Regions from separate parts of the Neorhizobium sp. PAMB6716 genome, predicted to be linked through region 1. Evidence: riboswitches for the same ligand, from Rfam matches in the RefSeq annotation. Region 1 holds a riboswitch; each other region holds the start of a gene.
What was found. Region 1 has a riboswitch for cobalamin ahead of AC4CWH_RS19405 (ABC transporter substrate-binding protein). Riboswitches for the same ligand answer to the same signal wherever they lie in the genome.
Positions count from the first base shown of each region.

Region 2: another riboswitch for cobalamin. It lies ahead of AC4CWH_RS17165 (DUF1636 family protein); the one in region 1 lies ahead of AC4CWH_RS19405 (ABC transporter substrate-binding protein).
Region 3: another riboswitch for cobalamin. It lies ahead of AC4CWH_RS11295 (CbtB domain-containing protein); the one in region 1 lies ahead of AC4CWH_RS19405 (ABC transporter substrate-binding protein).

Region 1 is NZ_JBZAYW010000002.1:169,212-175,745, reverse strand. Features, by position in the region: gene AC4CWH_RS19420 (EAL domain-containing protein) at 1-519, opposite strand, end outside; gene AC4CWH_RS19415 (hypothetical protein) at 519-731, opposite strand; gene AC4CWH_RS19410 (hypothetical protein) at 1,352-1,909, shown strand; cobalamin riboswitch at 1,927-2,168, shown strand; gene AC4CWH_RS19405 (ABC transporter substrate-binding protein) at 2,361-3,395, shown strand; gene AC4CWH_RS19400 (FecCD family ABC transporter permease) at 3,413-4,417, shown strand; gene AC4CWH_RS19395 (ABC transporter ATP-binding protein) at 4,414-5,193, shown strand; gene AC4CWH_RS19390 (peroxiredoxin) at 5,276-5,935, opposite strand; gene AC4CWH_RS19385 (MarR family winged helix-turn-helix transcriptional regulator) at 6,172-6,534, shown strand, end outside.
Region 2 is NZ_CM177835.1:3,541,658-3,548,191, forward strand. Features, by position in the region: gene cobN (cobaltochelatase subunit CobN) at 1-3,215, opposite strand, end outside; gene cobW (cobalamin biosynthesis protein CobW) at 3,215-4,252, opposite strand; gene AC4CWH_RS17165 (DUF1636 family protein) at 4,264-4,689, opposite strand; cobalamin riboswitch at 4,819-5,025, opposite strand; gene cobO (cob(I)yrinic acid a,c-diamide adenosyltransferase) at 5,125-5,739, shown strand; gene AC4CWH_RS17175 (cobyric acid synthase) at 5,739-6,534, shown strand, end outside.
Region 3 is NZ_CM177835.1:2,292,161-2,298,694, reverse strand. Features, by position in the region: gene AC4CWH_RS11315 (superoxide dismutase) at 1-207, shown strand, start outside; partial or broken gene AC4CWH_RS11310 (metallophosphoesterase) at 708-1,606, shown strand; gene AC4CWH_RS11305 (c-type cytochrome) at 1,776-2,219, shown strand; gene AC4CWH_RS11300 (c-type cytochrome) at 2,310-3,224, shown strand; cobalamin riboswitch at 3,308-3,523, shown strand; gene AC4CWH_RS11295 (CbtB domain-containing protein) at 3,549-3,725, shown strand; gene AC4CWH_RS11290 (CbtA family protein) at 3,836-4,660, shown strand; gene AC4CWH_RS11285 (hypothetical protein) at 4,657-4,995, shown strand; gene AC4CWH_RS11280 (DJ-1/PfpI family protein) at 5,006-5,578, opposite strand; gene AC4CWH_RS11275 (GNAT family N-acetyltransferase) at 5,609-6,181, opposite strand; gene AC4CWH_RS11270 (hypothetical protein) at 6,350-6,534, shown strand, end outside.

The DNA.
Region 1 (6,534 bases):
CGCGTAAACGCCAGGCATGACAACGCGGCCATCTTCGTCCGACAGGCGCACGACGCATTCCGAATAAAGCAGGTTTGCAGCGTCGGTTGCACTGCAGACGGGCTGCTCCACCAGCGCAAAGCGCGCATTGAACAGCGCTTCATAAGCAATCGCCGCCGCACTCATGTCGATGCGGTATTCCTGAGCGCTGACCTGCGAGGCCGTATGCAGGGCTTCCGAGGTTTCGGGCGCCGAATTGCGGCAGCTGAGAGCAACAACTATACGGTTATAACCAACCGATATGGGCAGGGCGGCCGCGGCACACATGGCCTCGTTGACGCGCGACCAGCTCGGCATACCATTGCAGCACTCGAGCGGAGCGGCCACGCCCCAGCTCTCAATGCTGAACGGCGCGTCCATCGAACGCTCCAGGCGGCGGGCGACTTCCGCCAGCACGCGGCCGGCGACACCCTCGCCGAAATGCGCGGAAATATCTCCGAGATTATCGATAGTAATGCACATGGCGGCGGTCGCATTCATCAAAGCGCCCTCCAGCTGATCATGTACACGCATCCTGCAACGCCACCGGCATAGCAAGAAGCGTTACCCACTTCGTTGATGAACGGCCTGAATACACCGTTCGAGGAACCAACGATATCGAGCTCATCCCGGTCCGAGGAGCGCTTGCGCAGAAATTCTACCGCATCGCCATACCCCGGATTACAGCTATCATAGCTGATTTCACCCTGCATAAAGGGATCCCTTTTTCCGACGGTGTCTTGTATTAAGAAGTCGTTAATTTTTCAGTGTTTTATGAATTCTGGGTTCCAACAAAACGCGAGTTATTTTTACAAGATTTATCGCATTATTGTCAATGGTAACACTTATAGTGAAATCAAGCTTTCTGCGCATTTTTTGTACCTTGGGCACTGAATAGGCACGGCGCCGAAAGTGGAAAAATCATATATTTCAAGCCACAAACTGTATACCGACACAGAACGGCAGAATTTGTCTGCCGCCTGAAACTTTGTTGCCAGCCAACCCCGCAATCGGGATTGCAAAGAGCGACGCAGACGAACAATGCGCGACACCGCAACTCACACATCAAGCAATGAGCGATAGGCGCCGGTCGACGAAGCAAATCAGCGTCAGCGGCGATCTAGCGCATTGATCCCTAAATGAAAAGCCAGTTAAAACATATTCATGACTGCGCATAAACGGACCCGAGGCAGGGCCAAAAGGCCGCACCGCACCCTGGCTCCAGTCCATCACGGCGAAGAACAAAAGGAGTGTCGCGCCGCTCTTTTCGCTCGGCGAAGCACCCGCTCAGCTTTTACCGCAACACTATATCTGACGACAGATTCGCCTGCAAATGAGACAAGAACAAGGCAAACAGCGGTTTGCCGTAACGTCGCACCGCAACATGGCAGAAGATCCGGCGCAGGCGCTAGTATTTCTTTCCGGTATCGCTCCAAAACGGGACGGAAGAAAAACACGCAAGAACCGTTTCCGACGCGCCCGTCCCGAAAAGGGGCAGATTTTGCCGCGCTACCGTGATCACCGATCCATTATGGAGCGGGCAAGAGTTGAGCACCCTAGAGCGCTTGCAAACCCGCAACTGACGATCCCCGTAGCAGCGACGGGATGCCCGCATCCTTCCGCCGGGATCGACCATCGCCAAACCCGCCAGGCGGCAGGGACCGGACGCCATGTCACAATTTCCGATAGGTCGAAGGCGCTCGTCATGAGCATCGCCAGTTTGAACACGCTGCCGGCTGGCGATTCGCTGTCAGCACGCATCAAGCGGGCAAAGCCGCTCCTGTGCAAAATCCGGGAAACCCTCTGGACAAAACATTTGCGCCCTCATAAACGTAACGATATTACATTACGTAACGAAGGCAGATCGTATTGCGGCTATGCTGCGCCTTGACGCGGTGTTGTATGGCAGCTTAACTGGTCGTTGATGGTTCCCCGAGCCGGCTTTCCGGTGGAGGGGATTAATAGGGAACACGGTGCAGAGCCCATCTGGGGTCCAAAGCCGTGGCTGCCCCCGCAACTGTAAGCGGATGCCGATCATCCTTGTGGCGCCTGATAAAGGCGCCATGCCACTGCACGACAAAAGCGTGCGGGAAGGCAGATGAGAAGCGCTAACCGTGAGCCAGGAGACCTGCCATCGCACTGAAGTCCAACGTCACGGGCGGGGATGCCCGGAACAGGAGCTGACAATGAATGACACTCGCTTTTGCGAGCACCGCATGTCGAACCCTCAAGCGCCCCAAACGCCAGACATCCGTTCACCGAGGCTGGCTGCAGCCGAGGTGCCTTATCGCAGGTCCGTTTGACGGCCATACACTGACAGGGTTTGACCAATGATTTCCAGCATGACGCAGTTGCTGCGCCGGGCCGTACCGGCTTTGCAGCTTTTTGCCGGCCTTGCCGCCACATTTGTCGCTTCGGGCGCTTTAGCCACTGAAACCACCTATCCGCTGACGCTCCAGAACTGCGGGCGACAGATTACCTTTTCAAAAACGCCGGAAAGGGCCGTGTCGCTCGGACAAAGCACGACGGAAATTCTCTATATGCTCGGTCTCTCCAAGACAGTGGTTGGCACGGCCGTCTGGCTGGGGCCGGTGCTGAAGGGTTATGAGGAGGCCAATGCGGCCGTGCCGCGCCTTGCCGATAACGACCCGAGCTTTGAAAGCGTCATCGCCACAAAGCCCGATCTCGTCACGGTGCAGTTCCAGTGGCATGTCGGGCCAAAGGGCACCGTCGGCTCGATTGCTCAGTTTGAGGATCTCGGCGTGCCGGTCTACACCTCGCCGTCGGATTGCATCGGCAAGGACAATTCCTCCGGCGGCGACGGTGTGCGGGCAGAAGCCTTCAGCATGGACCTGATCTACCAGGAAATCCGCGACCTCGCCCGGATCTTTAACGTTCAAGATCGCGGCGAGCAGGTGGTGGCCGATCTTGTGGCGCGCGAAAAGGCCGCCCGCGCCAAGGTGGCAGGCGCCACGTCAAAACTATCGGCCGTCTTCTGGTTTTCCAGCGCAACGCTTGCCGCAGACCCTTATGTGGCCGGCAAGAACGGTGCGCCGGGCTACATCATGAAGGCGCTCGGCATAGAAAACGTCATCGACAGCGACGAGGAATGGCCAACCGTCGGCTGGGAAACGATTGCACGGGCCAACCCGTCGATCATCGTCACCGCCCGCATGGAACGGCGCCGTTATCCCGCCGATGACATCGCCGTCAAGACGGCCTTCCTGCAGAAGGATCCGGTTGTCAGCCTGATGCCGACGGTGAAGGCCGGTCATGTGGTGGAAATGGACGCGCAGACGATGAACCCGACCATCCGCACCATCGATGGCATCGAGGTTCTGGCCGATGCGATTGCCAAGGCGGGCCTTTCGCGTTGAAGCACAGCCGCACGCGCATGGCGGTGGGGGCAGCCTGTGCTGCCCTTGCTGCCCTTCTACTCGCGCTCTGGTTTGGAGCCGCCATCGGCGAAACGGCAATTCCGTTCGAGGTGGTGGCGAAAACTGCCGCCAACCGCCTGTTCGGCGCCGGTTACCCGCTTGATGCCATCGATGAAGGCATCGTGTGGAGCTACCGGCTGTCGCGTGTGGTGGTGGCCGCCTGCTGCGGGGCGGCGCTCTCCTTGTCTGGCGTCGTGCTGCAGTCGCTGCTGCGCAATCCGCTGGCCGACCCTTACGTGCTCGGCATTTCCGCCGGTGCGTCCACCGGCGCGGTATCGGTTGCGATCTTGGGGCTCGGCGGCGGCATGATCGGCCTGCCGCTCGGCGCCTTTGCCGGCGCCGTCATCGCCTTTGTGCTGGTCAGCCTCTTGGCCATGCGTGCCGGGCGCGGCTCGGCCGCCATCATTCTGGCGGGTATTGCAGGCTCGCAGCTCTTTCACGCGCTGACCTCCTTTGTCGTGACGAAAGCTGCCAATGCCGAACAGGCGCGCGGCATCATGTTCTGGCTGCTCGGCAACCTCTCAGGTGTGCGCTGGCCGGATGTGACGCTGGCACTGCCGGTGGCAATCGTCGGCCTTGTCATCTGCCTGGGGCAGGCCCGCGCGCTGGATGCCTTTGCCTTCGGCAAGGAATCGGCCGCCTCGCTTGGCATTCCGGTGCGCCGGGTTACCGTCATCCTCATTGCAACGACGGCGATGATGACGGCGGTCATGGTGTCGCTGGTCGGCTCCATCGGTTTTGTCGGGCTGGTCATTCCGCATGCCACCCGCATGCTGGTCGGCGTGCGCCACGGCGTTCTTCTGCCGGCCGCCGCCATCGTCGGCGCCATCTTCATGATTGCGGCAGACGTTCTGTCGCGTATTCTCATCCAGGGTCAGGTGCTGCCAATCGGCGTGGTGACGGCGCTTTTTGGCGCCCCCGCCTTTGCCCTCATCATGAGCCAGCGGAGGGCAAGTCTTTGAAGGTCGAGGCAGACAATCTCTCGCTGGTCAGCGGCGGCAACATGCTCGTGCGTGATGTCTCGTTCACCGTCGCATCCGGCGAATTTTTCGGCATTATCGGGCCGAACGGATCGGGCAAGACGAGCCTGATTTCCATGCTCTGCGGGCTGCGCAAGCCGCGCACCGGCACGGTCACCCTGGACAGGGAACCGCTTGCAAAACTTGCCCGGCGCGATCTCGCAAGGCGTCTGGCGCTGGTGGAACAGCAGGCCGATACATCCGAGCGCATGACGGCGCGCCAGGCGGTGGAGCTTGGCCGCACGCCCTATCTCGGACTATCGTCGCCGTGGTCGCAAAACGATGATGCGATTGTCGATGCAGCGCTGAAAGATGTCGGTATGGCGCATCTTTCCGCGCGCCAGTGGCACACGCTCTCCGGTGGCGAGCGCCAGCGCCTGCACATTGCACGCGCGCTTGCCCAGGCGCCAAGGCTTCTGGTGCTGGACGAACCGACAAACCATCTCGACATCGGCCACCAGATCGGCCTTCTCGATCTGGTGCGTCATCTCGATCTGACTGTCATTGCAGCGCTGCACGATCTCAACCATGCCGCTATGTTCTGCGACCGCATCGCCGTGATGAAATCTGGCCGGATCGTTGCCCTCGGCCGCCCGGCAGAGGTGCTGACGCCTCGGCTGATCCGCGATGTGTTTGACGTGGAGGCTGTGGTAGAGCGCGGCGAAAGCAGCACTTGCTCCATCCGCTTTGCGCCGGCAAGACGGATGGCGGCGGAGTAAGGGGTAACCTCGCTCACGCAACGGCGCCCCAAAAAAACGCCGGGGCAAGCCTGTTGCTTGCCCCGGCGCTACATCAAAAAACTTAAGCAGCCGGCTGCTTGGTCTTGCGCAGGTACGGCAGAACCGTATCGAAGGCGCCAAAACGGGTGATCGCATCCTCGTTGGAGACGGCAGCGGTGATGATAACGTCTTCGCCCGGCTGCCAGTTGGCCGGCGTTGCCACCTGGTGCTTGGCCGTCAGCTGGATCGAATCGATGGCGCGCAGGATCTCGTTGAAGTTGCGGCCTGTTGTCATCGGATAGGTGAGGATCAGCTTGATCTTCTTGTCCGGGCCGATGACATAAACAGAGCGCACGGTGGCGTTGTCAGCAGGCGTGCGGCCTTCCGAGCTTTCGCCAGCACCGGCCGGCAGCATGTCATAAAGCTTTGCGACCTTCAGGTCCTTGTCGCCGATCAGCGGATATTCCACGTCATAACCGGTTGCCGTGCGGATATCGTCCTTCCACTTGCCGTGGCTTTCAACCGGATCGACGGAAATGCCGATGATCTTGACGCCGCGTTTCTGAAACTCGCCTTCGAGGCCGGCCATCGCGCCAAGCTCTGTCGTGCAGACGGGGGTGAAATTCTTCGGATGCGAGAAGAGAACCGCCCAGCCATTGCCGATCCATTCATGGAAATTGAGCGGCCCGACCGTGGTCTCGGCGGTAAAATCCGGGGCGATATCGTTGATGCGCAGAGACAAGGGATGTTCCTCCAGGACATTGAAAACAGGATGCCCTGAAGATAGGCGCAAATCTTTTCGATACGAGGGAGGCTGTTGCGGCAAATCGCCCATCCGGGCAATTTCATTCTCTTTTTCGCGCCATCCTTGCAGTCCCCCGGCAAAGCGTCCGTTCCGCCCGCTCACCCAATCCTTTGACAATTCAAATAACGGTTCGTACAGCTTTGGCAAAAGAAGAACCGAGGGGACGCCTGCGCATGACGGAACCGGATGAAACCAGCATGGACCTTGAAATCACCACGCATGCCCGCTCCAAACCGGAAACGCGGCTGTGGCTTCGCATGCTGTCCACCACCAAGCTCATCTCGACGGAAATCCGCAAGCGCCTGCGCGCCGAATTTGGCGCGACGCTTCCCCAGTTCGACCTGATGGCCCAGCTTTACCGGGAACAGGAAGGCTTGCGCCTTGGCGAACTATCAAGGCGCACCATGGTCACCAACGGCAACATTACCGGTCTTGTCGAGCGGCTGGAGGCCGACGGGCTGGTCATCCGCGAAACCCCGACAGACGACCGGCGTGTGACCGTGGCAAAGCTGACAGAGGCCGGCATGACCACGTTT
Region 2 (6,534 bases), on a different replicon from region 1:
AGCACGAAATCGCGCACCGTCTCGTCGGCCACATAAGCCTCATAGACGGCCTCGATCAGCCCTTGCGGAACCGCTTGCGTGGTTTCGGCAAAACCGACGAGCCGGTCCACGGTCTCGGCAAATTCGGCGGCCCCGCGCGGGCCATGGCGCATCTGGCCGGCGATGAAGCGTGGGTTAACGGCGCGGGCGCGAACTACATGGGTGATCGCTTCCGTGATCGAACGGGCGCGCGGACGCTGGGGGTCGGTGGTGTCGAGCGCGATCACATCGGCCTTGCCGCCGAGTGCTGCAACGGCCGCCGCAAAACCGCCGATGAAGGCGACATCACCGGAGCCATCGAGCAGGTCTCGGCCGGGGTCGTCACCGGTGTGGACGAGAAGGTCTGCGCTCCGCACGCGCTCTTCAAACAGCGCGCCGGCCGGCCGTTCCTCACCATCAGGTCCGCCAAAGGCATGACTGGTCATGGAAAGATAGGCGCGGCCGAGATCCTCGCGGCCGCCCCAGTTGCCTGCGGAGAGCTGTTCCTCGATGCCGGACCCATAGGTGCCGGGTGCAGAGCCGAAGATGCGGGCGGGCGCTGTCCCTTCGGAAGACGCTGTTTCTGCGAGCGGGTTGTCGCCGCCTGCCTCTTCAGTGCGGGCAGCAATCGCGCGCACTGCAGCATCGAGAAGCGCGATGAGGGCTGGAAACATATCGCGAAACAGGCCGGAAATGCGATAGGTCACGTCAACGCGCGGCCGCCCGAGATGCGCCGGCGGCAGAACCTCGATGGCGGTCACACGCCCCGTTGCCGGGTCCTGCACCGGGCGCGCGCCCATCAGCGCCAGCCCCTGCGCCACCTCTTCGCCGCCGCTTCGAAGCGTGGCACTGCCCCAGAGATCGATGACAAGGCTTTTTGGCCAGTCACCGTGGTCCTGCATGTAGCGGCGGATCACCTCGTCGGCGGCAAGTTTTCCAAGTTCGAAGGCCGTCGGCGTCGGCATGGTGCGCGGATCGGAGGCGTAGAGATTGCGTCCCGTCGGCAGCACGTCACGCCGGCCCCGCGCCGGTGCACCGGAAGGGCCGGGGCCGATATGGCGGCCATCCAGCGCATCCATCAGGCTCTGGCGCTCGCGCAAGACACTGGCGGTGCGCGCCGGATCTGTCTCGCGCGCGTCTTCCTGGCCAAAGACATGCTGGCCATCCTTGATGGCAAAATCTTTCAGGTCGCAGAGAAACGCATCGATGCGCGAGAGCGCCGTATCCGGATCGTCGGTGTGTGAAACGCCGGCCTCGCCGGCAAGCCCGGTTTCCTCTGCCGCCTCGATGATCAGTTTTGCCAGACGGTCGCGGCGGCGGCGATCCAGCCCGTCGGCCTGCGCATATTCATCGACCAGCAGTTCCAGCTTCTGCTGCGCTTCCGATAGCCCGGCCGTCGTCAGGATCGGCGGCAGATGGCCAAGGGTTAGCGCTGCGATCCGTCTTTTGGCAACCGCCGCCTCGCCGGGATTGGACACGATGAACGGATAGATCACCGGCAGATGCCCGGTGACGAGTTCGGGAAAGCAGCTTTTCGTCAGCGCCACCGTTTTGCCCGGCAGCCATTCCAGCGTGCCATGCGCGCCGACATGCACGATGGCATGGGCCTTCAGATCGCGCTGCGTCCAGGCTCCGAAGGCGATCAGCGCATGGCGCGGCGGGCGGGCCGGATCGTGATAATCGGTGCGCCTGTCGGCTTCCCGGCCACGATCCGGCGCAAGGGCGACCGTGATATTGCCGAAACGGGCAGCGCGGAAGGAAAATCCATCCGGGGCAAATGCTTCGTCCCCCTGCGGTTCGCCCCAGGTGGCGGTAACGGCATTTTTGGCGTCGTCCGGCAGGGTGGCGAAATAGCGCGCATAATCGTCGCGGGCGAGGTGCTGCGATCCGGTCAGGATCCGGTCCATCAGCGCTTTTGCCGTGTCGGGAATATCCGAAACGCCATATCCTTGCCCGGCTAACTGAATGAGAATTTGCCGCACGCTTTCCGGCACATCAAGGCCAACGGCATAACCGGTACGGCCGGCAGCCCCGGGATAATCCGGCATCAGGATAACGATGCGGCGCTCAGACCGTGGCGTCTGCTGAAGCGCCAGATGCCGGGTGATGCGGTCTGCCACGGCCTCCACGCGGTCCGGCTCCGGGCGATTGGCAAAGCCCGAAAAACCATAGGCCGTATCGCCTTCGCGCTCAGCCTTGAAGGAGAGCACGCCGGCGAGAATGCGGCCATCGAGTTCCGGCAGCACCACATGCATGGCAAGATCCGAGGGTCCGAGCCCGCGCTGGCCCTCGATCCAGGCCTCGCGTTTTGTGGTGGCAATCACCGCTTGGAAAACCGGAACGCCAAGCCGGTCGAACAGGGTTTTTCCGTCCGGCTCCGCGTGGCTGGCAAAAGCCGTCGCGGTGATGATCGCGGCAGGCTCAAGGCGCGACAGCGTCTCTTGGAGGAAAGTCAGCGTGCCCGCATCCTTCAGCCCCGGCACGAAGACGGGAAGCGGCGCAAAGCCGCGGTCGACAAGCGCTTGCGACAGCGCGTCGATGGGCGCGACGTCGCCGGCAAGCAGCATGGAACGGTAAAACAGGAGCGGCAGGATTTTTTTGCCCGCCAACCCCTCCAGCGCGTCTGCAAAGGAGACCACGCCGTGGCCGGGCCGGTAAAAGCCGAGTTTTGGCACAGCCTCAGCCACCGGCCGTACATCTTCTTGACCATCCGCCATGGCCTGAAGGCTCAACGCCAACCGGTCGAGATTGTCAGGCCCGCCCTCGCGGAAAAAGGCGAGGAGGCGGGTGATCTCGTCGGTGGATACGGTGGAGGCAGCCGTCAGGCGGTCGTCGGTTTCGCTGCATTCGCCGGGCAGAAGAATGAGCGGAAGCCCCTTTGCGCGCGCCAGATGCGACAGCTCTTCGACCCCGTAACGCCAGCGATCATAACCGCCGAGCACGCGCACCATCAGCACCCGTGCATGGCGGGCGACCTTGTCGATCCAGAGATCGACGGACATCGGGTGGCGCAGGTCCGAAAGCTGGGCAAGGCGCAGCGAAAGGTCGGCGCGCGAAAGCCTGTCCCAGGCCGAAGCCATGCCGTTCAGGTCGCTGTCGGTAAAGGACAGCACCACCACATCGCCCGGCGTCTGGTTGAGATCGACCGGTTCGATCAGATCGTCGAGCGACGAGGATGTGGTGGCAAGGATGTGCATCAGGCCGCCAATATTTGTCCGATGCGGGCGGCATCGATGCCCTTTTCGCCGATGACGACGAGACGCGAACGACGATCCTCGCCGTCACCCCAGGCGCGGTCGAAATAATGGTTCACGCGCGGGCCGACAGCCTGCACCAGAAGCCGCATCGGTTTGCCCTTTACTTCCACATACCCCTTGATGCGCAGCACCTTTTCGGCCGCCGTCACATCGGCAATGCGCCGGCTGAGGCTTTCGGGATCGGAGATTGCGGAGATATCGAGGACAAAGCTGTCGAAATCGTCGTGCTCGTGGTCCAGTTCATCGTCGTGATGCGTCTTGCGGTTCTCGATGTCGTCCTCGACGGCAAGCCCAAGGCCGATGAACACGGCGGGATCGACCGCGCCCTTTTCCGAATTGACGATGCGCACCGCACGCGGCAGGTGGGCGCTCACATGGGCGCGGGCCTTTTCCAGATCGGCAGGGGAGAGAAGGTCGGCCTTGGTGAGGATCACGAGGTCGGCGCAGGCGATCTGGTCTTCAAACACCTCCTCGACGGGGTCGTCATGGTCGAGCGCGTCGTCGTTCACCCGCTGGGCGGCCAGCGCCTCCATGTCATCGGCCACGCGGCCTTCGGCCAGCGCCAGCCCGTCCACCACGGCGATCACGCCATCCACTGTGACCCGGCTTTTGACGCTCGGCCACTGGAAGGCCTGGATCAGGGGCTTTGGCAGCGCAAGGCCGGAGGTTTCGATGAGGATATGATCCACCTTCGGTTCTATCGCCAGAATGCGGTCGATCGCCGGCACGAAATCGTCAGCCACCGTGCAGCAGATGCAGCCGTTTGCCAGTTCGATGATGTTGTCTTCGGGGCAGTTTTCGATGCCGCAGCTTTTCAGGATCTCGCCATCGATGCCGACATCACCGAACTCGTTGACGATGATGGCAAGCCGCTTGCCCTTGATGTTCTGCAGCGCTTGGGAAAGCAACGTGGTTTTGCCGGCGCCGAGAAAACCGGTGACAACCGTGCAGGGAATGCGGGCGAGGGAAGAGGTCATGGGATCGTCCTTCAAGGCTTCTGGTTCTGGGATTCAACGGAGGGAAACGGCGGAATGCGGGCAATCATGCCGCGTTTCAGGCTGTCCGGGCGGCCCTTCCAGGGCATCAGCCCATCGGCCGAGCCGGCAAGCAGGCGCGCGCCAATGAGAAGATCCTCGCCGCTCTCGGTGGTGAGATCACCGAAAATATAGCTCCAGCCGGTGCTGCTCTGGATGCTGGCGCTGAGACCACGCTTGCAATTGGCAAGGCAGGCGACGCTCTTCACCTCGATGCCGGGTTCGTTATGGTGAGCAAGGTTTTGTGCAAGCACGGCGCCCTCGCGGGGGGCAGCCGGGTCTTGCGTGGCGCTGCGGCAGGTTTCGCAGACATGCACGATAACCGCATGGACGGGGATATCCGCCGTCTCGGGACGCTCGTTTCGTGCTGATAAATCCACTGTCACCCCACCTTTTACCGATGTGCCTGAACGGCCTGCCAAACGATAGCGGGGTGCAGACACGGAAGGCCGCTATCGGCGCCCCATGTCTTTCGAAAACTATCCGTTCCGGAGCACCCCGCCCGGCTGGATCATCTGTCGTCAACGGCAGGTCTCCTGGCTCGCGGATCGTCGCCCGTGCGCCGCCTTCCCGAAGTTGCCTTCAGTGGCCTGATGCGCCGGACTACCCGCTTACAGTTGCGGGGGCAGCCGTGGTTTAGGTTTTTGAAAAACCGCACCACGTTCCCTCTTAGCTTTCCCCGTTGCCGGGAAAAGACCGTTGTCCCTGTCACTATGCGCTTAGCCGCTTGCGTGTCAATGGCGGGACACAAGGCATTGCCGCGGGAAAAGGTTCGACTATAGTCCCGCCTCCCGACGATGCGCCAGGAGAGCCCGATGAAGGAAATCGACGAACGCGAGGCCGAGCGCCACCGCCGCAAGATGGAAAACCGCAAGGCGGTGCAGGATGCGGAAGTGGCGGAAAAGACCCTCGAAAAGGGTCTGCTGATCGTCAATACCGGCCCCGGCAAGGGCAAATCGACGGCTGCCTTCGGACTTGCGTTGCGCATGCTCGGCCATGGTCGCAAGGTGGCGGTTGTCCAGTTCATCAAGGGCGCCTGGGATACGGGCGAGCGCGTGGCGCTGCAGGCGTTTGGCGACCGGATGATCTGGCACACGATGGGTGAGGGTTTTACCTGGGACACGCAGGACCTGAAACGCGACGTGGCGGCTGCCGAACGGGCCTGGGAGAAGGCGCTGGAAATGATGGCCGAGCCTGACGTCGGCCTCCTGATCCTCGACGAGTTGAACATCGCACTGCGTTACGATTACCTCGATCTCGAGCGGGTGATTGCTGATCTCTCAGCTCGCCGCCCCGACCTGCATGTGATCGTCACCGGACGCAATGCCAAGCCGGCGCTGATCGAAGCCGCCGACATGGTGACCGAGATGACGCTCGTAAAACATCACTTCAAGGCCGGCGTGAAGGCGCAAGCCGGGATCGAGTTCTGATGACGCAGCAAAGGCCCGCCAAGGCATTGATGTTCCAGGGCACCGGTTCGGATGTCGGCAAATCGCTCATCGTGGCGGGCCTTGCGCGCGCCTTTACGCTGCGCGGGCTTTGCGTTCTGCCGTTCAAGCCGCAGAACATGTCCAACAATGCGGCGGTGACGGCCGATGGCGGCGAGATCGGCCGGGCGCAGGCGCTGCAGGCGCGCGCGGCGCGCGCGGCGCTTTCAGTCCACATGAACCCGGTGCTTCTGAAACCCCAGAGCGAGGTTGGCGCACAGCTGGTGGTGCAGGGCCGCGTGGAAGGCAATGCCAAGGCTGCCGAATACCAGGAGATCAAGGCCGGCCTGATGCCGCGCGTGCTCGACAGTTTTTCCCGCTTGAAGGGGCAGGCCGATCTGGTGCTGGTGGAGGGGGCGGGCAGCGCATCGGAGGTGAACCTGCGGCGCAATGACATTGCCAATATGGGTTTTGCGCGGGCCGCCGACGTGCCGGTGGTGCTGATCGGTGATATCGACCGCGGCGGCGTGATCGCAAGCCTTGCCGGCACGAAACTGGTGCTGGAGCCGCAAGATGCCGCGATGATCCGCGCCTTTATCGTCAACCGCTTTCGCGGTGACCCGACGCTGTTTGCCGAGGGCATGACGATGATCGAAGGTTTTACCGGCTGGGCCCCCATCGGCCTCCTGCCGCATTTTGCCGAAGCCATCAGACTTCCGGCCGAGGATGCGCTGGCGCTTCAATCCAAGCCGCAAGCAAAGGCCGGCGCAAAAATCCGCATCGCCGTGCCGATCCTGC
Region 3 (6,534 bases), on a different replicon from region 1:
AAGGACGGCAAGCTCGTCATCTCGAAAACCCCGAATGGCGAGAACCCGCTGGTTCACGGTGCCGCCCCGATCCTCGGCGTCGACGTGTGGGAACATTCCTACTACATCGACTACCGCAACGCCCGTCCAAAATATCTCGAAGCTTTCGTCGACAGCCTGATCAACTGGGATTACGTGCTGGAAATGTACGAAGCCGCTTCCAAGTAAGCTGCTCGGAAAAGGTTTGAAAGTTGAACGCCCGGCGGGTTTTCCCGCCGGGCGTTTTTGTGTTTTGGGTGGTTGTCCGGCGGCGCGTGTGGTTTTTAGGCTGGGGGCGACTGTCCGGCAGTTCTGGTCGCTGCCGCCTTTGGGGCTACTATGCCGAAGCGTCGGTGGTTGCCGCCCCCTCATCCGGCTGCCGCCACCTTCTCCCCGAGGGGAGAAGGGAGATTGAACCGAAGCGCTGGCCACATGTTCCTTCTCCCCGAGGGAAGAAGGGACATGCCGCAGCGTTGTGCCGCCTCATCATTCGTCTTGCGGCGAGAGACTGGTGAAGGCGGTGCCTCCTTCTCCCTTCTCCCCAGCGGGGAGAAGGTGCCGGCAGGCGGATGAGGGGGCCACTCGCGCTGCCACCCGCCGCCCACTGCTATCCGCGCCACCGCCGCCGTCCATCCACAGCCCGCTCCCCTGTCATTCCCCTGTCACGCCATGCCGCTATTGGCAAAATCATGCCAAATCAGCCGCTCCTCCGCTTCGGCGTGATCGCCGACCCGCAATATGCCGATCTCGAGCCCAACACGGGTCTCGACCGGCATTTTCGAAACAGCCTTGGCAAGCTTGCCGAAGCGATCGCCACATTCGAGGGGGAGGATCTGTCTTTCGTGATGACGCTGGGCGACCTCATCGACCGCGATTTTGCAAGCTTTGATGCGCCGCTCGAGATTTTTGGCCGCTCGCGCCACGAATGCCTGTTCCTGCCGGGCAATCATGATTTTCTCGTCGCACCGGAGAAGATTGCGCATGTGTTTGATCGGCTCGGCATGCCCGCACCCTATTATGCCTTTACCCGCGCCGGCATCCGTTTCCTTGTCATCGATGGCTGCGAGGAAAGCCTGTTTGCAACGGCGGGTGATGCCGAGCGGCATGCCGAGGCAAAGGCCCGGCTGGATGGCCTGCGCAGCCGGGCGCGATCAATGCCATGGACTGGAACGGCGGCATCTCCGACCGCCAGTTCAACTGGATCGCCAGAGAGCTGAAGGCTGCGGAAGCTTCGGGCCGGCCGGTCATCGTCATGGGGCATTTTCCGCTTTATCCGGCAGGCGATCATAATCTTTGGGATAGCGGCGCGCTTGCCGATCTGCTGTCGTCCTCGCCGCAGGTGATTGCCTATCTCTGCGGGCATTATCATGCGGGCGGCGTGGCAAAGGCCGGTTCCTGCTGGTTCGTCAACTTTCGTGGCATGGTGGATACCGAACGCCAGAGCGCCTTTGCCGTCGTGGATGTTCATGCCGACCACCTTGCCATTACCGGCTACGGGCGCGAGGAAAGCCGGCATCTGTCACGCGCTACCATTACCGGTGCCACCATCAACGCCGGGATGCGGGCCATCGGTCAGTCGGCCGCGTAGGCTGAAGACACGCGGGGCAGGACAGGCCCTTCGCTGCCTTTTGCCGCAGGTGTTCACATCTCTGTGTGAGCAGAAAAATGTCATTTCTCTCAAATGCATACGATGTAATCATGGCGCCGACATAGCAGCGTGCGGTGCCTCCATGGCCTGCGACAAGGGGAGAATGAGCATGAATTTGAAACGGGTATCCACGGCCGTGATGGCCCTCTGTCTTGGCGCCGGCGTGGTGTTTGCCGCCGGCGAGCCGCAGGCCGAGCGTCAGGCGCTGATGAAGAAGATCGGCGGCTCCATGGGTGAACTTGGCGCCATCGCCAAGGGCCAGAAGCCTTATGACGCAGCCACCGTGAAGACGGCGCTTTCAACGATCAGCGCGTCCGCCAAGGATTTCCCCAACCATTTTCCGGCCGGTTCCGAAACGGGCATGGAAACGGCGGCGTCGCCGGCCATCTGGCAGAACATGGATGACTTCAAGGCCAAGTCCATGAAGCTTTCCACCGATGCCGAAACGGTTCTGGCCTCCATGCCCGCCGATCAGGCAGCCGTGGGGCAGGCCATGCAGACGCTGGGCGCCGATTGCGGCACCTGTCACCAGGCCTATCGTCTGAAGCGCTAAGCGCAGCCTTTTATGATCGCCGCCCGGCACCCTGTCGGGCGGCGGTTTTTTGGGCATTCGGGTTTTTAAGAACATGAACGGGGAGCGGCCATGGCATCGACATGGGCCAAAATCGCACTGGCGGGTGTCTTTGCCGTCGTGGCGGGCGGCGCGGCAGCTTATGCGCTGACGCGGCCCGCACCACATCCGGCAGACTATTGGGCAGGGCTCGGCGCGGCGGATGTGGCAAACGGCGAACACCTGTTCTGGGCCGGCGGCTGCGTCAGCTGCCATGCGCCGAAAGATGCCAAGGGCGAAGACCAGAAAGTCCTGTCGGGCGGTCGCGCGTTGCCAACGGCCTTCGGCACGTTCCACGTCCCCAATATCTCACCCGATCCAGAGGCTGGCATCGGCCGCTGGACGCTGGCGCAGTTTGGCGATGCGATGACGCGGGGCGTTGGCCCCGAGGGTGAACATCTTTATCCGTCTTTCCCCTACAGTTCCTACGCGCGATTGACGCCAAAGGATGTGAACGATCTCTTCGGTTACCTGAAGACGCTGCCGGCAAGCCGCAATGTTGCGCCGCCGCATGAACTCGGTTTCCCCTTCAACCAACGCGTGACGCTCGGCGGCTGGAAGCTGCTGTTTTTCAGTGCAGACCCGCGCGTTGCGCTCGACAACCCGAGCGATGCCGTCAAGCGCGGGCAATATCTCGTGGAAGGGCCCGGCCATTGCGGCGAATGCCATACGCCGCGCAATGCGCTCGGCGGCTTTGAAAGTGGACAGTGGCTGGCAGGCGGGCCGAACCCGGAAGGCGAGGGGCGTATTCCCAACATCACCCCCGGCGGAAAGGCCATCGGCAGCTGGAGCGAGGGCGATATCGCCAATTATCTCGAAACCGGCTTCACCCCTGAATTCGACAGTGCCGGCGGCTCCATGGTGGAGGTGCAACAGAACCTTTCGCACCTGCCCAAAAGCGATCTGGAGGCAATTGCGGCCTATCTGAAGGCGGTTCCTTCCCGCTGAGCAGGGGAATAATCGCGGTACATCCGCAAAACTCGGAAACCCCAGGGTTGCGACGCGTATTGACAGGCCCCCGGTGGCGGGCCACAAGAAGAGCGTGTGACGGTTCCTGCCGGATGAAAGATCTGTCGGGATGAAAAGGGAACACGATAGGGCATCGAGAGAAGTGCCTCATTCGTGGCTGCCCCCGCAACTGTGAGCGGTGAGTTCATCGACTGTTTTGGCCACTGGGAAACCGGGAAGGTCTGGTCCTTGAACAGCGACCCGCGAGCCAGGAGACCTGCCGCCGCACCTGTCGTCAACGCATATGCAACGAGGGGTTTTTGCATGTCGATCCAAACATCCACCGCCGGCACTTCGGCGAAATCCACATCCATGCTCCAGGCCGTTTTTGCGGTCGCACTTGGCCTGTTCATCGTCGGCTTCGTCGGTTTTTCCCATGCGGAAGCCGTGCACAACGCTGCCCACGATACGCGCCACGCCAACGCCTTTCCCTGCCACTAACGCGCGCTCCATCTGAAAAGTACCAGGTCGTTCAGCCACGTTTAAATCGGGTATCGCGCTTGCCGGACATCGTCCGGTTCATAGGCGCTTTGCCCGCACGGGATAAGGTTATCTTCATGTTCAGATCCATTGTCTTCTCCGCCGTTGTGGTGGGGATTGTGAGCGGTATTGCCGTCTCGCTGATGCAGATGGTTGGCACCACGCCGCTCATTCTGTCTGCCGAAACCTATGAAAACGCAGGTGCCGCCGGCCATGACCACGCGCAAGCGGCAGCAGCACCCGTTGCCGTGCCGGCCGCTACAGAAAACCCTGCCTCCCACGTCCATGCCGCCGGAACGGCGCCACATGAACATGCCGATGGTCACGGTCAGGAAGGCCATGACCACGGGGGCCATGACCACGGAGACGGCTGGGCGCCGGCCGATGGGCTGGAACGGCTCTCCTATACGGCAGCCGCCAATATCCTGACGGCCATCGGTTATGCGCTGGTGCTCTGCGGGCTTCTGTCTGTCGCTATTCAGGGCGGGTTTGCCAAAACCATCGATTGGCGCACGGGCCTTTTCTTCGGCCTTGCAGGGTTTGCCTCTGTCATGCTGGCGCCAATGGTGGGGCTGCCGCCGGAACTGCCGGGTTCTCCCGCCGGCGATCTCGGCGCGCGCCAGATCTGGTGGCTGTCGACGGCCTTTGCCACCGCACTCGGTATCGCGCTTCTGGCATTTCGCCGTGACGGGTTTTCCGCTGTCGCCGCCATTGCGCTGATTGCGGCACCGCATCTCATCGGCGCACCGCTGCCGCCAGACGGCGAACATGCGCTTGCCCCGCTTGGGCTGGAACGCCAGTTCATCGTGGCAGCGACGCTGACGAGCCTCGTGTTCTGGGCGCTTCTCGGTTCTCTGAGTGGCCTCCTGATGAAGCGTTTCGAGGCGGCGCGGTGAGCGAAAGCGCTCCTGATCGCTCCGCAATCTGGCGCGACGATCTCGATGCCCTGCAGTTTGGCGTGCCGGGGCAGGGCAGTCTCTGCCTTGTCCACCGGCTCGCCTTTCGCGCACTTTTGCCTTCTGGCCCGGGAGAAAGCCTTTCCCGGCAGGCCTGTCTTGAATTTTTCCTCAGCGAAAGCCGGCATTTCGAAGCCGCGGCCATGGCCAAGATCGCGCGGCTGAAACTGGCCCCCGGCCGAAACCTTCACCTCAACAGCCGCGATATCCGTCGCGCCATGGCGGGTGAAATTTCGGATGGGCCAGTGAAGGCCTGCCGCGTGCTGGGCGGCTGAGGCGGTCGTTTCAGCCCCGATGATGCTCGGCGGAAAACGGCGAAAGCTCCATCTGCGCTTCCGGCGTCCACAGATCGAGCGCCTTCAGGATTGCGACGGTGAAGCTAAAAGGCGCGCTGCCGGCCGCCGTCACGATCCCACCATCGCAGACGGCCTGCGGCTGATCCCGGTAACGGGCAGCGCCCTTATAGGCCGGATAGACCTGATGGGCGGCAAGCGCATTTCCCGTATGGGCAACGTCGTTCAGCAGGCCGGTTGCGGCAAGGGCGGATGCCGCCGCACAGATGCCGCCGATGAGTTTTCCCGCGTCGTGAAACCGCTGGGCAAGCGGTGCAAAATCCGGGGCCGTCCCGGTTTCCCAGCTCATGCCGCCGGAAATGACCAGCGCATCGAAATCCTCTGCATCAAGTGCTGCATAGGCAAGATCCGGGGTGACCGTCAATCCGCCCATGGAGCGCACCGCGGCACCATCGGGCGTTGCGGTCACCACCTCGACACCGAGATAGGTGCGCGCCGATGCCATCAGCAGGGCGCATTCCCAATCGGCAAAATCGTCCGTCAGCGCAATGACAACCCGTTTCATGTCGTCTCTCCCGCAATGGAGGGGAAAATGTCAGGCTATTGCCTGCAAGAACCGCATGCCGGTGACCGGGCGGGCGGTGAAATCCATCTGCTCGTAAAAACGATGCGCGGCGAAATTGCCGGTGGCGGCGCTGACGGAGAGGTAATCGCAGCCCTGCGCCTTTGCGCAATCACGGGCACGATTGACCAGATGCTGGCCGATGCCGTGGCCGCGATGGCCATCACGCACGAAGAGATGGTGCAGGTCCATGCCGCGCTTGCCTTCCTGGGCGCGGTAGAGCGGCACGAGAATGGCGTATCCGATCAGTTCCGAACCGGTATCGGCCACCAGCGCCTGGATCCACGGCACGGGGCCGAACAGGTCGCGCTCCAGCGTTTCCGATGTCATGGCGGCGGCATCGCCGTGATGGGCGGCAAGAGCCGCGATCATGGCATTCAGTTCCGGCAGGTCGCGCGGTTTTGCGGCGCGTATATTGACGACATCGGCGCGGATGATGGAAATTTCACTGTCTTCGGTCATGTGCGGCATCCCTTGAAGGTTTGATCTGGTGCCGTCAGGTGCCGTTTCATACAACAAAGCCGCCTGACGGCGGCTTGTTGACAAAATGATCTGTCGAGCCGCCGGTTACCGGTAGGCCCAAAAATACATGGCAGCGAGGGGTGCGTGTACGATCATCATGGGAAGGATCGATGCGCCGGAAAGGGGTGGATGTCAAGGGGGGTGCTGACTTTGCCCGTCATCGATGATAGGCTTTGTGTCATGAGACAGGATTTGCAGCATATTGTCCCTGACGATTTTCCCGAGCTGAAGCTCCTGGCCTGGAGCCGGGATCCGCAGCGTCCGCTGCCCGCTGCCGAAGCTTTTTCGCTTTACGAAAGGAACTGGCGTTTCGTTGATCGCCAGCGGTTGACCGACAGGGAGAGCGGCCTCATCCGCGAACTGGCGATTGAGTTCGG